DNA from 4 places in the Lysinibacillus sp. FSL M8-0216 genome. Region 1 is predicted to be linked to each of the others. Evidence: a T-box and tRNA genes for the amino acid it is inferred to sense, from the RefSeq annotation. Region 1 holds a T-box; the other regions hold tRNA genes.
What was found. The T-box of region 1 lies ahead of alaS (alanine--tRNA ligase). A T-box ahead of a tRNA ligase gene usually reads a tRNA of that ligase, here a tRNA-Ala.

Region 2: it encodes a tRNA-Ala, which carries the amino acid that the T-box ahead of alaS (alanine--tRNA ligase) is inferred to sense. The anticodon was not compared.
Region 3: it encodes a tRNA-Ala, which carries the amino acid that the T-box ahead of alaS (alanine--tRNA ligase) is inferred to sense. The anticodon was not compared.
Region 4: it encodes a tRNA-Ala, which carries the amino acid that the T-box ahead of alaS (alanine--tRNA ligase) is inferred to sense. The anticodon was not compared.

Annotation. Positions count from the first base shown of each region.
Region 1 is NZ_CP152007.1:3,345,393-3,349,870, reverse strand. It holds gene corA (magnesium/cobalt transporter CorA) at 233-1,198, shown strand; T-box leader at 1,266-1,481, shown strand; gene alaS (alanine--tRNA ligase) at 1,629-4,289, shown strand; gene MKX57_RS16495 (IreB family regulatory phosphoprotein) at 4,378-4,478, shown strand, end outside.
Region 2 is NZ_CP152007.1:3,801,462-3,805,939, forward strand. It holds gene MKX57_RS18735 (iron ABC transporter permease) at 1-214, shown strand, start outside; gene MKX57_RS18740 (ABC transporter ATP-binding protein) at 230-1,027, shown strand; tRNA gene MKX57_RS18745 (tRNA-Glu) at 1,148-1,219, opposite strand; tRNA gene MKX57_RS18750 (tRNA-Ser) at 1,222-1,312, opposite strand; tRNA gene MKX57_RS18755 (tRNA-Asn) at 1,324-1,400, opposite strand; tRNA gene MKX57_RS18760 (tRNA-Ile) at 1,409-1,482, opposite strand; tRNA gene MKX57_RS18765 (tRNA-Gly) at 1,484-1,557, opposite strand; tRNA gene MKX57_RS18770 (tRNA-Phe) at 1,563-1,638, opposite strand; tRNA gene MKX57_RS18775 (tRNA-Asp) at 1,692-1,767, opposite strand; tRNA gene MKX57_RS18780 (tRNA-Met) at 1,771-1,845, opposite strand; tRNA gene MKX57_RS18785 (tRNA-Ser) at 1,896-1,988, opposite strand; tRNA gene MKX57_RS18790 (tRNA-Ile) at 2,007-2,080, opposite strand; tRNA gene MKX57_RS18795 (tRNA-Met) at 2,087-2,160, opposite strand; tRNA gene MKX57_RS18800 (tRNA-Ala) at 2,187-2,262, opposite strand; tRNA gene MKX57_RS18805 (tRNA-Pro) at 2,280-2,356, opposite strand; tRNA gene MKX57_RS18810 (tRNA-Arg) at 2,366-2,442, opposite strand; tRNA gene MKX57_RS18815 (tRNA-Leu) at 2,451-2,539, opposite strand; tRNA gene MKX57_RS18820 (tRNA-Gly) at 2,545-2,619, opposite strand; tRNA gene MKX57_RS18825 (tRNA-Leu) at 2,656-2,740, opposite strand; tRNA gene MKX57_RS18830 (tRNA-Lys) at 2,764-2,839, opposite strand; tRNA gene MKX57_RS18835 (tRNA-Thr) at 2,848-2,923, opposite strand; tRNA gene MKX57_RS18840 (tRNA-Val) at 2,930-3,002, opposite strand; rRNA gene rrf (5S ribosomal RNA) at 3,013-3,128, opposite strand; gene MKX57_RS18850 (IscS subfamily cysteine desulfurase) at 3,377-4,447, opposite strand.
Region 3 is NZ_CP152007.1:260,188-264,665, reverse strand. It holds gene MKX57_RS01290 (MFS transporter) at 1-61, shown strand, start outside; gene MKX57_RS01285 (hypothetical protein) at 106-645, opposite strand; gene MKX57_RS01280 (nitric oxide synthase oxygenase) at 711-1,757, opposite strand; tRNA gene MKX57_RS01275 (tRNA-Glu) at 2,079-2,150, opposite strand; tRNA gene MKX57_RS01270 (tRNA-Asn) at 2,152-2,228, opposite strand; tRNA gene MKX57_RS01265 (tRNA-Ile) at 2,236-2,309, opposite strand; tRNA gene MKX57_RS01260 (tRNA-Gly) at 2,314-2,387, opposite strand; tRNA gene MKX57_RS01255 (tRNA-Phe) at 2,394-2,469, opposite strand; tRNA gene MKX57_RS01250 (tRNA-Ser) at 2,474-2,566, opposite strand; tRNA gene MKX57_RS01245 (tRNA-Ala) at 2,580-2,655, opposite strand; tRNA gene MKX57_RS01240 (tRNA-Pro) at 2,668-2,741, opposite strand; tRNA gene MKX57_RS01235 (tRNA-Arg) at 2,757-2,833, opposite strand; tRNA gene MKX57_RS01230 (tRNA-Lys) at 2,852-2,924, opposite strand; tRNA gene MKX57_RS01225 (tRNA-Gln) at 2,938-3,012, opposite strand; tRNA gene MKX57_RS01220 (tRNA-His) at 3,022-3,097, opposite strand; tRNA gene MKX57_RS01215 (tRNA-Trp) at 3,141-3,214, opposite strand; tRNA gene MKX57_RS01210 (tRNA-Tyr) at 3,219-3,302, opposite strand; tRNA gene MKX57_RS01205 (tRNA-Thr) at 3,313-3,388, opposite strand; tRNA gene MKX57_RS01200 (tRNA-Asp) at 3,402-3,474, opposite strand; tRNA gene MKX57_RS01195 (tRNA-Val) at 3,479-3,554, opposite strand; rRNA gene rrf (5S ribosomal RNA) at 3,566-3,681, opposite strand; rRNA gene MKX57_RS01185 (23S ribosomal RNA) at 3,748-4,478, opposite strand, start outside.
Region 4 is NZ_CP152007.1:3,808,455-3,812,932, forward strand. It holds gene nadA (quinolinate synthase NadA) at 1-1,048, shown strand, start outside; gene MKX57_RS18870 (VOC family protein) at 1,188-1,604, shown strand; tRNA gene MKX57_RS18875 (tRNA-Glu) at 1,672-1,743, opposite strand; tRNA gene MKX57_RS18880 (tRNA-Ser) at 1,746-1,836, opposite strand; tRNA gene MKX57_RS18885 (tRNA-Asn) at 1,848-1,924, opposite strand; tRNA gene MKX57_RS18890 (tRNA-Ile) at 1,933-2,006, opposite strand; tRNA gene MKX57_RS18895 (tRNA-Gly) at 2,008-2,081, opposite strand; tRNA gene MKX57_RS18900 (tRNA-Phe) at 2,087-2,162, opposite strand; tRNA gene MKX57_RS18905 (tRNA-Asp) at 2,216-2,291, opposite strand; tRNA gene MKX57_RS18910 (tRNA-Met) at 2,295-2,369, opposite strand; tRNA gene MKX57_RS18915 (tRNA-Ser) at 2,420-2,512, opposite strand; tRNA gene MKX57_RS18920 (tRNA-Ile) at 2,531-2,604, opposite strand; tRNA gene MKX57_RS18925 (tRNA-Met) at 2,611-2,684, opposite strand; tRNA gene MKX57_RS18930 (tRNA-Ala) at 2,711-2,786, opposite strand; tRNA gene MKX57_RS18935 (tRNA-Pro) at 2,804-2,880, opposite strand; tRNA gene MKX57_RS18940 (tRNA-Arg) at 2,890-2,966, opposite strand; tRNA gene MKX57_RS18945 (tRNA-Leu) at 2,975-3,063, opposite strand; tRNA gene MKX57_RS18950 (tRNA-Gly) at 3,069-3,143, opposite strand; tRNA gene MKX57_RS18955 (tRNA-Leu) at 3,180-3,264, opposite strand; tRNA gene MKX57_RS18960 (tRNA-Lys) at 3,288-3,363, opposite strand; tRNA gene MKX57_RS18965 (tRNA-Thr) at 3,372-3,447, opposite strand; tRNA gene MKX57_RS18970 (tRNA-Val) at 3,454-3,526, opposite strand; rRNA gene rrf (5S ribosomal RNA) at 3,537-3,652, opposite strand; rRNA gene MKX57_RS18980 (23S ribosomal RNA) at 3,839-4,478, opposite strand, start outside.

The DNA of each region.
Region 1 (4,478 bases):
TTTTTTGCTATTTTTTGATATGTGTATTCAACACGCCTTCATTCGTAGAAGGCGTGTTTTTGTTATGAAAGGAAGGTGATGAGAAATGGATAGTAGTCCTGAACCGAGTAAGCATGGGGTAGATAGTCAGCATTTATGGAGACAGCCGTCGTTTCTTATCGCCGGCACCGACAGAAGGTTTTAAACAATGACCTTTTGTTACTTTTTATAATAAAACACGAGGTGAAGTAACATGATTAAAATTCACTATTTCAATCACAATAGCAAAACAGTTCAACACGATTTCAAAATGAATGATTTAAGACTTCCCATTCATAGCGAGGATTTATTATGGGTGGATTTATATGCGTATAGTCATAATGAATTAAATAATATAGCAGATGTATTTGGCTTTCATCCACTAGCAGTGGAAGATTGCTTACATGAAGGCTCACGCCCGAAAATGGATAGTTATGGGGATTATAAATTTTTCGTTTTCCATGCACCTATCTACAATGAAAAAAGTAACAATGAAATTACAACGGTCGAGTTAAATATTTTTATGGGACCCAATTATATTGTTACCGTCCATAAACAAAAATTACAATGGCTTGGCCATATAGAAAAAGTTTGTTTAAATAGTGCGAAATATTTGGAAAAAGGCACTGATTTTTTATTGCATACGATCATTGATGGAATTACAGACGAGTATTTCCCTGTATTAGAGCGAATTCGGGCACGGATTGATGAGCTAGAAGAAGAAGTTTATGATTATCAACCGAAAGTAGTTACAGAAGAATTCCTTTCATTAAAACGAACAATTATTTTAATTCGTCAGGCTATCATGCCGCAACGAAGAATTTTTTCTACAATTAATGGACAATGGAAATTTGATATACAAGAGGAAAATATCCCTTTCTATAAGGATTTAAATGATCATCTTGAACGGATTGTCGACTCCACTGAAACGTATCGAGACTTAGTTAATAGCACATTAGATACGTATTACTCGATTATTAGTGGCAAGTCTATTGAAAAGCTGAACTTATTAACCGTTATTTCTACAATTATGTTGCCTTTAACTGTTATTACTAGCTTCTTTGGCATGAATGTACCATTACCTTATCAAGATTCACCTATTACAACGATTGCACTGAGTGCCTTTTTAGTGTTATTTACTTGGGGAATGTGGGCATACTTCAGAAGAATGATTGCTTAGTTATGATTTGTCGTATTAGTGCCAATTGACAGGTGAATAGATTTTTCTTATAATTTCGTTAGAAAAAGTAAACACGACGATGGAAAAAGTACGTAATTGCACGTGTAGAAGAAAAGGATTTCTTGGCTGAAAAAATCCTCACAGTGCAAATACCGAAAGCTACTCCGGAGTGCAGTTAATCCCTGCCGTTCACTGACGTTACAAGTGCTAAAGAGGTAAGTAAGAATTTTTACTTACAACTAGGGTGGTACCGCGAGACAGATGATAAGTCCTCGTCCCTTTTTGGGGATGAGGGCTTTTTTATTTTCATTTAGTAAAATAATTCCATTTATAGTGGTTGGTACCAATGTTTGTTTGCAGGGAATAGATGGGGCGTCAAGGTCTGATTCATATCGTGATTTTACAATATAAACTAGGAGGAATTTATCCAATGAAAGCAGTAGATATTCGTCAAATGTATTTGGAATTTTTTAAAGAAAAGGGGCATCACCATGAACCGTCTGCGCCTCTAGTGCCAATCAATGATCCATCCCTACTTTGGATTAACTCAGGTGTTGCTACACTTAAACCGTATTTTGACGGTCGTGTTATTCCTGACAATCCTCGAATTACAAATGCACAAAAATCAATTCGTACTAACGATATTGAAAATGTAGGTAAAACGGCGCGTCACCATACTTTCTTTGAAATGCTAGGAAACTTTTCTATTGGGGATTACTTCAAAAAAGAAGCTATTCATTATGCTTGGGAATTTTTAACGGATAAAAAGTGGATGGGCTTTGATCCTGAATTACTATCTATCACAATCCATCCTGAAGATCAGGAAGCGTATGATGTTTGGCATCAAGAAATTGGTATTCCTGAAGAACGTTTAATTCGTTTAGAGGGGAACTTTTGGGATATTGGAGAAGGTCCATCTGGTCCAAACTCAGAGATTTTCTATGACCGCGGCGTAGAATATGGCTCTGACGAAAATGACCCAGAAATGTATCCAGGCGGGGAAAATGAACGTTATCTAGAAATTTGGAACCTAGTGTTCTCTCAATTCAACCATAATCCTGATGGAACGTATACACCACTACCAAAGCAAAATATTGATACTGGTATGGGACTAGAACGTATTGTTTCCGTGGTTCAAAATGTACCAACGAATTTCGATACGGATTTATTCATGCCTATCATTGAAAAAATTGAGGAATTTGCCAACCGTAAATACAAACGCCCAAGTGAAGTAGATTTAAATGAAATCTTCGGCTCTGAAGAAGATATAAATACGCCATTTAAAGTTGTTGCAGACCACATTCGTACGGTAGCGTTTGCTATTGGTGACGGTGCCCTTCCTTCAAACGAAGGCCGTGGCTATGTATTACGCCGCTTACTACGTCGTGCTGTACGCTATGCAAAACAAATTGGTATTGAGAAACCATTTATGTTTAAATTGGTCCCAACAGTGGGCAAAATCATGGAAGGCTTCTATCCAGAGGTAACGGAAAAAAGTGAATTTATTCAACGCGTTATTAAGAATGAAGAAATTCGTTTCCATGAAACATTAGATGGTGGTCTTGCAATCTTTAATGAAGTAGCAGAATCACAAAAAGCGGCTGGTCATGATTTTATCCCAGGAGCAGATGCTTTCCGTTTATATGATACTTACGGTTTCCCAATCGAGTTAACGGAAGAATATGCAGAAGAAGTAGGAATGAAAGTCGATCATGAAGGCTTCGAAACGGCGATGGAGGAACAACGTGAACGTGCGCGTGCGGCTCGTCAAGATGTTGACTCTATGCAAGTACAAAATGAAGTATTAGCAAACTTAACGGTTGCCAGTGAATTTGTTGGCTTTGACACATTAGTAGCTAATACTGAAATTGCTGCAATGATTGTGAATGGTCAAGTAGAAAAAGTAGCATCTGAAGGCCAAGAAGCTTTAGTTATTTTAGCTCAAACACCATTCTATGCTGAAATGGGTGGTCAAATTGCCGATAGCGGTATCATTTCTAATGATAGCTTCACTGCTGTAGTAAAGGATGTTCAAAAGGCACCAAATGGTCAGCCGCTCCATACAGTAGTTGTTGAATCAGGTGAAATGCATGTGGAAGATGCTGTCCAAGCAATTGTTAATCGTGATGATCGCAATTTAATTATTAAAAACCATACAGCGACACATATTATGCAACGTGCGTTAAAAGATGTATTAGGTGATCATGTCAACCAAGCTGGATCATATGTAGGCCCTGATCGTTTACGCTTTGACTTCTCTCACTTTGGTCAAGTGACTAAAGAGGAATTACAGCAAATTGAACGTATTGTAAATGAAAAAGTGTGGGATGATATAGAGGTCGTTATTGAAGAAATGGCTATCGATAAAGCGAAAGAAATGGGTGCAATGGCGTTATTCGGCGAAAAATATGGCGATGTAGTACGTGTCGTTTCAATCGGAGACTATTCCATCGAGCTATGCGGTGGTATCCATGTAAAACGCTCTTCTGAAATTGGTTTCTTTAAAATTGTTTCAGAAGGTGGAATTGGTGCGGGTACTCGTCGTATTGAAGCAGTTACAGGTAAAGTGGCTTATGAAGTAGTCAAAGAAGAAGAAGCTCTTTTAAATGATGCGGCAGCATTGTTAAAAGCAAACCCTAAAGATATCGTAACAAAAGTACAAGCCTTACAAGGTGACTACAAAGAATTACAACGTGACAATGAAGCATTATCTCAAAAAATTGCCAATGCTCAGGCTGGGGCAATTGTTGATGCAGCACAAACAATTGGAGATGTCACAGTTCTTTCTACAAAGGTAGAAGCAAAAGACAATAACCAACTGCGTCAGATGATGGATGATTTGAAGGTGAAAATGTCAAAGGCTGTTATCGTTCTTGGAGCAGTGGATGGTGATAAGGTTATGCTATGTGCTGGAGTATCCAAAGAATTAGTTGGTGGCAATTACCATGCTGGAAATATCGTGAAAATGGTTGCAGAAGCTTGTGGTGGTAAAGGTGGCGGTCGTCCTGATATGGCGATGGCAGGAGCAAAAGAAGCTTCAAAACTTGATGAAGCACTACTTTCTGTGTATGATTATGTTAAATCCATTTAATTAATTCACCAAAACATGTTATAATAAAGAGAAATTGGAGATGAGCTTGTTCGCACATCTCCTTATTTCTGAAAGCGAGGTGCTGGTCATGAGTTCATTTGATCAAACGATGAAATTTAATTTTCCAGAAGAATCAATGGAACAGGAAGTCAAGCAGGTAATGTTGAAAGTTCATTCTTCATTAGAGGA
Region 2 (4,478 bases), 460 kb from region 1:
GTTGATGGCCCCTCATATCGCACGTCGTATCGTTGGTTCATCATTCGGAGTACTTGTGCCAACATCCGCAGCCATTGGAGCATTGCTCGTAATGGTTGCGGATATTATCGGTCGTACTGCGTTTAGCCCTTTAGAAGTGCCAGCTGGTGTCTTTACTGCTGCCATCGGTGCTCCTTATTTTATCTATTTATTATTTAGAAATCCTAATAAATAAAGGAGTTCATACATCATGACTGAATCCTTATTAACTAAATCCCTAACATTAAGTTATGGTGATTCCAATATTATCGAAGATCTCAATTTATCTATCCCTTTGAATGAAATTACTGTCTTAATTGGAGCGAACGGCTGTGGCAAATCTACACTTTTACGCTCTATTGCTCGATTATTAAAGCCCAAAAAGGGATCTGTGTTATTAGATGGCGAAGATATTTTTAAACTATCTACAAAGCAAGTAGCTAAAAACCTTTCTATACTTCCTCAATCACCAGTAGCACCAGAAGGCTTAACGGTTCTACAGCTCGTTAAACAAGGACGATTTCCTTATCAAAGTTGGCGCCAGCAATGGACGGAGAAGGACGAGGAAATTGTGATGAATGCCTTAAAAGCAACAGGTACGGAGCAATTACGAGATAGACCAGTGGATGAGCTATCAGGTGGGCAACGTCAACGTGCATGGATTGCTATGACACTTGCTCAAGATACAGATATTATTCTTTTAGATGAGCCTACAACCTATTTAGATCTAACTCATCAAATAGAAGTGTTAGATTTATTATTTGAATTAAATCAACAGCAAAAGCGAACAATTATTATGGTCTTACATGATATAAACCTCGCTTGTCGTTATGCCGATCATATCATTACTGTACGTGATCGAGGAGTTTATCGCCAAGGTAAGCCTGAAGAGATCATGACGACAGAATTAGTTAGCCATGTATTTGATCTTGAATGTCAAATGACATCAGATCCAATCTTTGGAACACCTTTATGTATTCCTTATGGTAAAGGACGAAATATTACGTAAGTCTTCAAAAAACAACAAGCCTTCGCCGATTGATTATCTGGCGAAGGCTTTCTTGTTACCTGTTCTTTTCCGTTCATAAAAAAAGTGCAGTAGATGTAAATTCATCTACTGCACTTAGTATGACCCGTACGGGATTCGAACCCGTGTTACCGCCGTGAAAGGGCGGTGTCTTAACCACTTGACCAACGGGCCAATGGCGGAGAAGGAGGGATTTGAACCCTCGCGCCGGTTACCCGACCTACACCCTTAGCAGGGGCGCCTCTTCAGCCTCTTGAGTACTTCCCCACACAAAAAAATGGCTCCGAAGGCAGGACTCGAACCTGCGACAACCTGATTAACAGTCAGGTGCTACTACCAACTGAGCTACTTCGGAATAAATAATGGGCCTAAATGGACTCGAACCATCGACCTCACGCTTATCAGGCGTGCGCTCTAACCAGCTGAGCTATAGGCCCTTGGAGCGGGTGATGAGAATCGAACTCACGACATCAGCTTGGAAGGCTGAGGTTTTACCATTAAACTACACCCGCATAAATGGTGGGTCAGGACGGAATCGAACCGCCGACACTTAGAGCTTCAATCTAATGCTCTACCAACTGAGCTACTGACCCATTTCGTCCATGCTAAGCTTGCTCACTTTTTGCTTCTCATGTCTATAAAAAAATGGCGGTCCCGACCGGGATCGAACCGGCGATCTCCTGCGTGACAGGCAGGCATGTTAACCGCTACACCACGGGACCATTTGGTTGCGGGGGCCGGATTTGAACCAACGACCTTCGGGTTATGAGCCCGACGAGCTACCACTGCTCCACCCCGCGATAATCTTATTGTCTTTTCGAGTTTTTAAAGCACCATTTATGAATAAAACTGGAGGAGGTAGAGGGATTCGAACCCCCGCGCGGTGTTACCCGCCTGTCGGTTTTCAAGACCGATCCCTTCAGCCAGACTTGGGTATACCTCCGTAATAATATATAAATGATGGACCTTGCAGGACTCGAACCTGCGACCGGACGGTTATGAGCCGTCTGCTCTAACCAACTGAGCTAAAGGTCCTTAAGATGGCGGCAGAGGGGATCGAACCCCCGACCTTACGGGTATGAACCGTACGCTCTAGCCAGCTGAGCTACGCCGCCAGGATCTTTATACTGGTTAATTACTATGGTGGAGCCTAGCGGGATCGAACCGCTGACCTCCTGCGTGCAAGGCAGGCGCTCTCCCAGCTGAGCTAAGGCCCCATAATATTTTTTGGAAATGGTCGGGAAGACAGGATTCGAACCTGCGACCCCTTGGTCCCAAACCAAGTGCTCTACCAAGCTGAGCTACTTCCCGTTGTTCTTATGGCGCGCCCGACAGGAGTCGAACCCATAACCTTCTGATCCGTAGTCAGACGCTCTATCCAATTGAGCTACGGGCGCATATAAAATGGTGCCGAGGACCGGAATCGAACCGGTACGGTAGTCACCTACCGCAGGATTTTAAGTCCTGTGCGTCTGCCAGTTCCGCCACCCCGGCACATTTGGAGCGGAAGACGAGGTTCGAACTCGCGACCCCCACCTTGGCAAGGTGGTGTTCTACCACTGAACTACTTCCGCATGTGCATAAGTTTTTTTATCTGGCATATTGAAAAATGGTGCGGGTGAAGGGAGTCGAACCCCCACGCCTTGCGGCGCTAGATCCTAAGTCTAGTGCGTCTGCCAATTCCGCCACACCCGCTTAATATGGTTGGTACTTATAAATGGTGAGCCATGAAGGACTCGAACCTTCGACCCTCTGATTAAAAGTCAGATGCTCTACCAACTGAGCTAATGGCTCGTCTGAAATGGTGCCGGCTATAGGAATCGAACCCACGACCTACTGATTACAAGTCAGTTGCTCTACCTGCTGAGCTAAACCGGCAAATGATGGAGGATGACGGGCTCGAACCGCCGACCCTCTGCTTGTAAGGCAGATGCTCTCCCAGCTGAGCTAATCCTCCTGGGTATTATGCCTAGCGACGTCCTACTCTCACAGGGGGAAGCCCCCAACTACCATCGGCGCTAAAGAGCTTAACTTCCGTGTTCGGTATGGGAACGGGTGTGACCTCTTTGCCATCATCACTAGACTACTTTATTATGTATCTTGTTTTGAAGTTGTTTACCTGTCCTTCAAGACAAGAATTATTGTATAACGTTTTCTCATATTGTGCAATACTTTTTTATAAAAAAAAGAAATTATTACTTTTAAAAGATATTTTTGTTAAGAAAGAGAAAATATTGCCCTGCAAAATATTATATCAATAGTTGTTTCAAAAGAAAACAATTATTTTTCATCTATATATTTTCAGCTTATGATCTTGCTTAAAACTTGCTACTAAATAGTAGCAAGTTCCATAGTCAATCTATCAATTTCTTTAAATGTTGTTGAATCTCCGAAAGATATTCTAAAGAATTGCCGTGCCGTTTCCATTGAATAATTCATAGATAAAATGGCTTTTGTTCCAGATTCGCTATGAATATCACACGCACTTCCCGTTGATATACTGATCCCTGCCTCGTTTAATTTTAATAATACATATTGCCCCTCCACTTTACTCATCATGACACCACAAATATTTGGCAATTGCTGCTTACACTCTATTAGTCGAACTGTTTTTGGTAGACGACTTTTAAAATATCTTCTTAATTCCTCGTAATGCTGTCTTTCATAACTATTATTTTCAACCGCTGCCGCAAAGGAAACAATGGCAGGTGTATCTAAAGTTCCCCCTCTTAATCCTCTTTCATGAGTTACGCCTGGTGTCAGTGCTGGAACACGAATTGCAGGGTTTATATAAACAGCGCCGCAGCCCTTAGGTCCTCCTATTTTATGTGCTGAAATTGTCATAGCGTCTCCTCCTCTTGGTATAGTTAATTTCCCAAAGGATTGTACACAATCAATATGACAGTAAACAGCGGCTTCTTTTGCCGCTTCAATTATTTTTTCCACAGGTTGAATAGAACCAATTTCTGAATTTACATGTTGAATGGAAATTAATGCTGTATCTTTTCGAATAGCGAGTAGTAGTTGTTCTGAGTCAATACAACCATCCTTTTGCAACGGTAATTTTGTCACCTCAAAACCCATTTTCTCCAATGTATTCAAAGCTGCATGTACAGACGTATGTTCAGCTTGTGATGAAATAATATGTTTTCCTTTTTTAGAGGCAAATGCTAATGACAAAATGGCCATAATGTTTCCTTCCGTTCCGCTTCCAGTAAAGATAACGCCATCACTATTGACACCAAGTTCATTGGCTATAATTTCTCTTGATTGCTGGATAAAATAATACGCTTGTCCCCCTAAATCATGGAGACTTGAGCTATTTCCATAATAACGCTGTGCCACCTCTACATATGCTTCAAGCGCCTTCTTCGTCATTGGTGTTGTTGCTGCGTAATCCATGTAGATCATCGTATTCTTCCTCTCTCGTTCA
Region 3 (4,478 bases), 1.7 Mb from region 1:
TGTTGCTATGACACTCTTCTTATGTTCCATGCGAGCCTCTAAAGATGAATATGTCCATTAAATTTAAGCAGTTGGGGAAGTGATCTGACCCCATCTGCTTTTTGTCTATATCCATTTCTTTTTTTGATGTTTTAGTAAGGCTAGCAGTTCCTCAAGTTCCTCTGTTGTGCTCTTGGTATGTGCCTTAATAGCAGTAAAAACAGGGATTGCCTCTTGAAGGAGTAAAAAACTAAAATAATAATAGCCTAAAAAAGCTTCTGGTTCATAGCCTCTAGGTGTATCTTCCTCCCATTCCAGCTCATCATCCTCTTCATTTTCCACCCATAAATATTTCGTATCCAAAAGCTCTTGCATCGTTGAAACGTTATGTGTTGAATCTTGATAATCCTCAGTTATTGCATGAGCCACAGCTAAATAAAGCTCTATTTCTGCTAAGGAGACTTCCTTCACATTTTTACTTGAAAGCTTTTTTAAAAGAATAAGCAAAACCCATGGCGTCACCTGCCAAAGTGTTCCTTGATGTTCGATTAGTTCAGTCAGCTCTTGATATTGTTCCTGTTCAATTAGGCGAGGAATGTCTGTTCCTCTGCCATAAGGTGTCGTCAATTGTTGCCAAGGGATATTCGAAATATTTTGGTTCAACATCTTGAATTGCCTCTCTCCTAAAAAGGTACTTAGGAGCTGTTCGTTTATGAACAACTCCTTTAAAGTTAATAACATGGTTTCTGATAAAAATAATTGGGCGTATGGTAGGTATTTACATAAGGCTTATGGAATATATGAGTGGTCGCAGGGGAAAGTGGTGGGATTAACCATGTCCAGTTACCCGTAACTTCTCGCCCTGCTGATTCCTCAGCTTCCTCAAATAATTTAAACTGCTGAGCAGCAGTATGATGATCTACAATGCTCACACCATTCTCTTTAAAAGAATGAAGGACAGCTATATTGAGCTCCACTAATGCTCGGTCACGCCAAAGAGAAGCTTGTTTGGTTGTATCCAGATTAAATATATCCGCAATAGCTGGGAGCATATTATAACGCTCATGATCGGCTAAATTGCGTGCCCCAATTTCAGTCCCCATATACCAGCCATTAAATGGAGCTGCTTGAAAATCAATGCCAGCCATTTGAAAACGCATACTCGAAATAATAGGAACAGCATACCATTTCAATTCTAATTTCTCTACAGCTTCCGATTCCGGATGACGTATTGGAACCTCTAAAATATACTCGGTAGGAATCGTAAATAGTTGGGGAGCATGTCCATCTACCTGTATGACAAGTGGTAATACATCAAACGGCGTACGCTCGCCTTTCCAGCCCATCGATTCACATACTTTTGTAAAAATGATGGAATGTGCATCTCCAATAATGCCTTCTTCTGTTTCGTAGCCTGCATAACGAATTAGCTGATGATTCCAAATCCGTACTCTGTCAGTTGCAAACACTGTTATAGTTGGACGAATTTTCCCATGATTAGTGGCATACTCAATATGCTCTAGTAACTTTTGAAAAATGCCCTGTTCATCTAAAACTTCTCGTGCATCTACTACATGCAATGATTGCCAAAACAACCGTCCAATACATTTATTGCTATTACGCCATGCAACTCGTGCGCCAAAAACTAGCTCCTCTGTTGTAGGCTTATATTCCCCTGCACTTTTAATCTGTTGTAATCTATTTTCTAACCAAAGTTTGGATTCATTTTGTTCCAGCTGGTATTGATTTAAAAAACATTGTATCTCCTGTATATTCATATCGATTCCTCCACTTATCCTCATATTAGAGGAACGAGGCAATAAGCACCATGAAAATAGCTAGTGAAAAAACATACATATTGCATATATGAAATAGTTTGTTCAAATTTACTATAAAGCATCGTTCCAAGTAGTAATTGAATTATAGTACTCCTTTAAACGAGCCTATAAAAAGAGAGGGATTATGAGCATTTGGTAGAAGGAAATGTTTAGACCTAACATTAAAAAGCTACAAAACCTTGTCAAAGGATTTATAGCTTTGATACCTGTTTATGCAAAGATAAAAAAAGCATGTAGCACACAACTGTGCTACATGCTTGATGACCCGTACGGGATTCGAACCCGTGTTACCGCCGTGAAAGGGCGGTGTCTTAACCACTTGACCAACGGGCCGTGGCTCCGAAGGCAGGACTCGAACCTGCGACAACCTGATTAACAGTCAGGTGCTACTACCAACTGAGCTACTTCGGAATAATGATGGGCCTAAATGGACTCGAACCATCGACCTCACGCTTATCAGGCGTGCGCTCTAACCAGCTGAGCTATAGGCCCATTTTGGAGCGGGTGATGAGAATCGAACTCACGACATCAGCTTGGAAGGCTGAGGTTTTACCATTAAACTACACCCGCAAATAATGGTGGGTCAGGACGGAATCGAACCGCCGACACTTAGAGCTTCAATCTAATGCTCTACCAACTGAGCTACTGACCCGAAATGGAGGAGGTAGAGGGATTCGAACCCCCGCGCGGTGTTACCCGCCTGTCGGTTTTCAAGACCGATCCCTTCAGCCAGACTTGGGTATACCTCCAAAAATATTAAAATGGTGGAGCCTAGCGGGATCGAACCGCTGACCTCCTGCGTGCAAGGCAGGCGCTCTCCCAGCTGAGCTAAGGCCCCATTTATAGATGATCGGAATGACAGGATTCGAACCTACGACCCCTTGGTCCCAAACCAAGTGCTCTACCAAGCTGAGCTACATTCCGAAAACATGAATAAATTGGCGCGCCCGACAGGAGTCGAACCCATAACCTTCTGATCCGTAGTCAGACGCTCTATCCAATTGAGCTACGGGCGCAAAATTAATAAAAAATGATGAGCCATGAAGGACTCGAACCTTCGACCCTCTGATTAAAAGTCAGATGCTCTACCAACTGAGCTAATGGCTCGTAAAATAAAAAATGGCTGGGGTACTAGGATTCGAACCTAGGCATGACGGAATCAAAATCCGTTGCCTTACCGCTTGGCTATACCCCAATTTTAAAATGGGGCGACTGATGGGAATCGAACCCACGAATGTCGGAACCACAATCCGATGCGTTAACCACTTCGCCACAACCGCCACTATATAATAACAGCCATATATGAACGAGTACCTCAATACCTGGCAGGGGCAGTAGGAATCGAACCCACACCAAAGGTTTTGGAGACCTCTATTCTACCGTTGAACTATGCCCCTAAAATGGTGGAGGGGGACGGATTCGAACCGCCGAACCCTAAGGAGCGGATTTACAGTCCGCCGCGTTTAGCCACTTCGCTACCCCTCCAAGGGAATAATGGTGCCGGCGATAGGAGTCGAACCCACGACCTACTGATTACAAGTCAGTTGCTCTACCAACTGAGCTACACCGGCAATAAAAAAATAACGGTCCCGACCGGGATCGAACCGGCGATCTCCTGCGTGACAGGCAGGCATGTTAACCGCTACACCACGGGACCAAAATGGTGGAGGATGACGGGCTCGAACCGCCGACCCCCTGCTTGTAAGGCAGGTGCTCTCCCAACTGAGCTAATCCTCCATAAAAAATAAGCGAAGCGACGTCCTACTCTCACAGGGGGAAGCCCCCAACTACCATCGGCGCTAAAGAGCTTAACTTCCGTGTTCGGTATGGGAACGGGTGTGACCTCTTTGCCATCATCACTTCACTTATTCAATTGAAAGCTTATTCTTTCAAAACTGGATAAACGGTTCATTGAAGGTTTCAAACTTTTTTGGTTAAGTCCTCGATCGATTAGTATTCGTCAGCTCCATGTGTCACCACACTTCCACCTCGAACCTATCTACCTCATCGTCTTTGAGGGATCTTACTTACTTGCGTAATGGGAAATCTCATCTTGAGGGGGGCTTCATGCTTAGATGCTTTCAGCACTTATCCCGTCCACACATAGCTACCCAGCGATGCCTTTGGCAAGACAACTGGTACACCAGCGGTGTGTCCATCCCGGTCCTCTCGTACTAAGGACAGCTCCTCTCAAATTTCCTACGCCCACGACGGATAGGGACCGAACTGTCTCACGACGTTCTGAACCCAGCTCGCGTACCGCTTTAATGGGCGAACAGCCCAACCCTTGGGACCGACTACAGCCCCAGGATGCGATGAGCCGACATCGAGGTGCCAAACCTCCCCGTCGATGTGGACTCTTGGGGGAGATAAGCCTGTTATCCCCGGGGTAGCTTTTATCCGTTGAGCGATGGCCCTTCCATGCGGAACCACCGGATCACTAAGCCCGTCTTTCGACCCTGCTCGACTTGTAGGTCTCGCAGTCAAGCTCCCTTGTGCCTTTACACTCTACGAATGATTTCCAACCATTCTGAGGGAACCTTTGGGCGCCTCCGTTACCTTTTAGGAGGCGACCGCCCCAGTCAAACTGTCCGCCTGACACTGTCTCCTGCCCCGCTAAGGGGCATGGGTTAGAATTTCAATACAACCAGGGTAGTATCC
Region 4 (4,478 bases), 460 kb from region 1:
ATTATCCGTAACGGAAATGGAATCTCGTATTTTATCCATCAAAAAGAAATTAGGATCTAAGCTTTTTATTCCGGGTCATCACTATCAAAAAGATGAAGTTATCCAATTTGCTGATGCAACGGGAGATTCCTTACAGCTGGCTCAATTATCTGCAGCAAACAAAGAGGCGGAGCACATCGTATTTTGTGGGGTACATTTTATGGCTGAAACTGCTGATATGCTAACATCAAAACAGCAACATGTATATTTACCAGATATGCGTGCAGGTTGCTCGATGGCTGACATGGCTGATATTTATCAAACTGAACAAGCATGGCCCATTTTACAGCAGCTCTTTGGTGATACGATCATTCCACTTACCTATGTTAATTCAACAGCCGCTATTAAAGCCTTTACAGGAAGACATGGTGGTGCATGTGTAACATCCTCTAATGCGAAAGAGCTTGTTCAGTGGGCATTTACACAAAAACAGCGTATCTTCTTTTTACCCGACCAACATTTAGGCAGAAATACTGCTTATGACTTAGGTGTTCCACTCGAGAATATGGCCGTTTGGAATCCGCATAAAAATATACTTGAAACTAAACAGCCTCTTGAGAACATCCAAGTTATTCTGTGGAAGGGTCATTGCTCTGTACATGAAGGATTTACAGTTCAACATACAGAGACTGTTCGTAAGGAATATCCAGCCATGAAAATTATTGTTCACCCTGAATGTAGTCGTGAAGTTGTAGATGCGGCTGATGATGCTGGTTCAACTAAGTACATTATCGATACAATTAGTCAAGCACCTAGTGGATCTGCATGGGCAATAGGGACAGAAATGAATCTGGTCAATCGTATTATAAAGCAGCATCCAGATAAACAGATCATCTCTTTAAATGAAAACTTTTGTCCTTGCCTAACAATGAATCGCATTGATCTCCCCCATTTACTATGGTGCTTAGAAAGCATTGAACAAGGTCAACCACATAACCGTATTCAAGTTGATAGCCATACTAGCACTGAAGCTCTTAGTTCTCTGGAAAGAATGTTAGCAAGAAGATAAATTACGATTTTAAAGCAGAGATGTTGTAAAAAACAATATTTCTGCTTTTTATTTGCTCATAAAATTAAGTATCTGGTTACCTCCTGAAATTGACACTCATTTATTTTTTATGATAATGTCGATTTGGAGGTGATAAGAAATGTCTTTTCAATCGAAAAATATTTTCATTAATTTACCAGTAAAAAATGTAAACAAATCCACGTCATTTTTTAAGGAGTTAGGTTTTGAGTTCAATCAACAATTCAGTGATGAAACAACTTCCTCAATGATTATTAGCGAAAATATTTTTGCTTTACTAATGGTCGAAGATCGCTTCAAAGGATTTAGTAACAAGGAGATACCGGATACTACTGTTTCTGCCCAAGCAATTTTATGTCTATCTGCAGAAAATCGCGAGCAAGTAGATCAGCTAGTAAATAAGGCACTTGCCTCCGGGGGTAAACCTTATAGTGATCCACAGGATCATGGATTTATGTATGGCTGGGGTTTTCAAGATTTAGATGGGCATATTTGGGAAGTAGTTTATATGGATGAGCATGCAATGAATCAAGAGTAAATCGTTTATCTTATATTAGTTTTCTATAAAAAAACAGTAGACGCACATGCATCTACTGTTTTTTGTATGACCCGTACGGGATTCGAACCCGTGTTACCGCCGTGAAAGGGCGGTGTCTTAACCACTTGACCAACGGGCCAATGGCGGAGAAGGAGGGATTTGAACCCTCGCGCCGGTTACCCGACCTACACCCTTAGCAGGGGCGCCTCTTCAGCCTCTTGAGTACTTCCCCACACAAAAAAATGGCTCCGAAGGCAGGACTCGAACCTGCGACAACCTGATTAACAGTCAGGTGCTACTACCAACTGAGCTACTTCGGAATAAATAATGGGCCTAAATGGACTCGAACCATCGACCTCACGCTTATCAGGCGTGCGCTCTAACCAGCTGAGCTATAGGCCCTTGGAGCGGGTGATGAGAATCGAACTCACGACATCAGCTTGGAAGGCTGAGGTTTTACCATTAAACTACACCCGCATAAATGGTGGGTCAGGACGGAATCGAACCGCCGACACTTAGAGCTTCAATCTAATGCTCTACCAACTGAGCTACTGACCCATTTCGTCCATGCTAAGCTTGCTCACTTTTTGCTTCTCATGTCTATAAAAAAATGGCGGTCCCGACCGGGATCGAACCGGCGATCTCCTGCGTGACAGGCAGGCATGTTAACCGCTACACCACGGGACCATTTGGTTGCGGGGGCCGGATTTGAACCAACGACCTTCGGGTTATGAGCCCGACGAGCTACCACTGCTCCACCCCGCGATAATCTTATTGTCTTTTCGAGTTTTTAAAGCACCATTTATGAATAAAACTGGAGGAGGTAGAGGGATTCGAACCCCCGCGCGGTGTTACCCGCCTGTCGGTTTTCAAGACCGATCCCTTCAGCCAGACTTGGGTATACCTCCGTAATAATATATAAATGATGGACCTTGCAGGACTCGAACCTGCGACCGGACGGTTATGAGCCGTCTGCTCTAACCAACTGAGCTAAAGGTCCTTAAGATGGCGGCAGAGGGGATCGAACCCCCGACCTTACGGGTATGAACCGTACGCTCTAGCCAGCTGAGCTACGCCGCCAGGATCTTTATACTGGTTAATTACTATGGTGGAGCCTAGCGGGATCGAACCGCTGACCTCCTGCGTGCAAGGCAGGCGCTCTCCCAGCTGAGCTAAGGCCCCATAATATTTTTTGGAAATGGTCGGGAAGACAGGATTCGAACCTGCGACCCCTTGGTCCCAAACCAAGTGCTCTACCAAGCTGAGCTACTTCCCGTTGTTCTTATGGCGCGCCCGACAGGAGTCGAACCCATAACCTTCTGATCCGTAGTCAGACGCTCTATCCAATTGAGCTACGGGCGCATATAAAATGGTGCCGAGGACCGGAATCGAACCGGTACGGTAGTCACCTACCGCAGGATTTTAAGTCCTGTGCGTCTGCCAGTTCCGCCACCCCGGCACATTTGGAGCGGAAGACGAGGTTCGAACTCGCGACCCCCACCTTGGCAAGGTGGTGTTCTACCACTGAACTACTTCCGCATGTGCATAAGTTTTTTTATCTGGCATATTGAAAAATGGTGCGGGTGAAGGGAGTCGAACCCCCACGCCTTGCGGCGCTAGATCCTAAGTCTAGTGCGTCTGCCAATTCCGCCACACCCGCTTAATATGGTTGGTACTTATAAATGGTGAGCCATGAAGGACTCGAACCTTCGACCCTCTGATTAAAAGTCAGATGCTCTACCAACTGAGCTAATGGCTCGTCTGAAATGGTGCCGGCTATAGGAATCGAACCCACGACCTACTGATTACAAGTCAGTTGCTCTACCTGCTGAGCTAAACCGGCAAATGATGGAGGATGACGGGCTCGAACCGCCGACCCTCTGCTTGTAAGGCAGATGCTCTCCCAGCTGAGCTAATCCTCCTGGGTATTATGCCTAGCGACGTCCTACTCTCACAGGGGGAAGCCCCCAACTACCATCGGCGCTAAAGAGCTTAACTTCCGTGTTCGGTATGGGAACGGGTGTGACCTCTTTGCCATCATCACTAGACTATAGTCGGCTTTCAATATACATCGTATTTCTTCGTCAGCTTCTGTCGTTCAGTCAGTCACGTACTTGAGTACGCTCCTTCCTTCTCTCTATTGCTTCCTCGAACTACTCGTATCTTGAAACCCTTCATAAAAGAAATTATTCTTTCAAAACTGGATAAACGGTTCATTGAATGTTTCAAACATTTTGGTTAAGTCCTCGATCGATTAGTATTCGTCAGCTCCATGTGTCACCACACTTCCACCTCGAACCTATCTACCTCATCGTCTTTGAGGGATCTTACTTACTTGCGTAATGGGAAATCTCATCTTGAGGGGGGCTTCATGCTTAGATGCTTTCAGCACTTATCCCGTCCACACATAGCTACCCAGCGATGCCTTTGGCAAGACAACTGGTACACCAGCGGTGTGTCCATCCCGGTCCTCTCGTACTAAGGACAGCTCCTCTCAAATTTCCTACGCCCACGACGGATAGGGACCGAACTGTCTCACGACGTTCTGAACCCAGCTCGCGTACCGCTTTAATGGGCGAACAGCCCAACCCTTGGGACCGACTACAGCCCCAGGATGCGATGAGCCGACATCGAGGTGCCAAACCTCCCCGTCGATGTGGACTCTTGGGGGAGATAAGCCTGTTATCCCCGGGGTAGCTTTTATCCGTTGAGCGATGGCCCTTCCATGCGGAACCACCGGATCACTAAGCCCGTCTTTCGACCCTGCTCGACTTGTAGGTCTCGCAGTCAAGCTCCCTTGTGCCTTTACACTCTACGAATGATTTCCAACCATTCTGAGGGAACCTTTGGGCGCCTCCGTTACCTTTTAGGAGG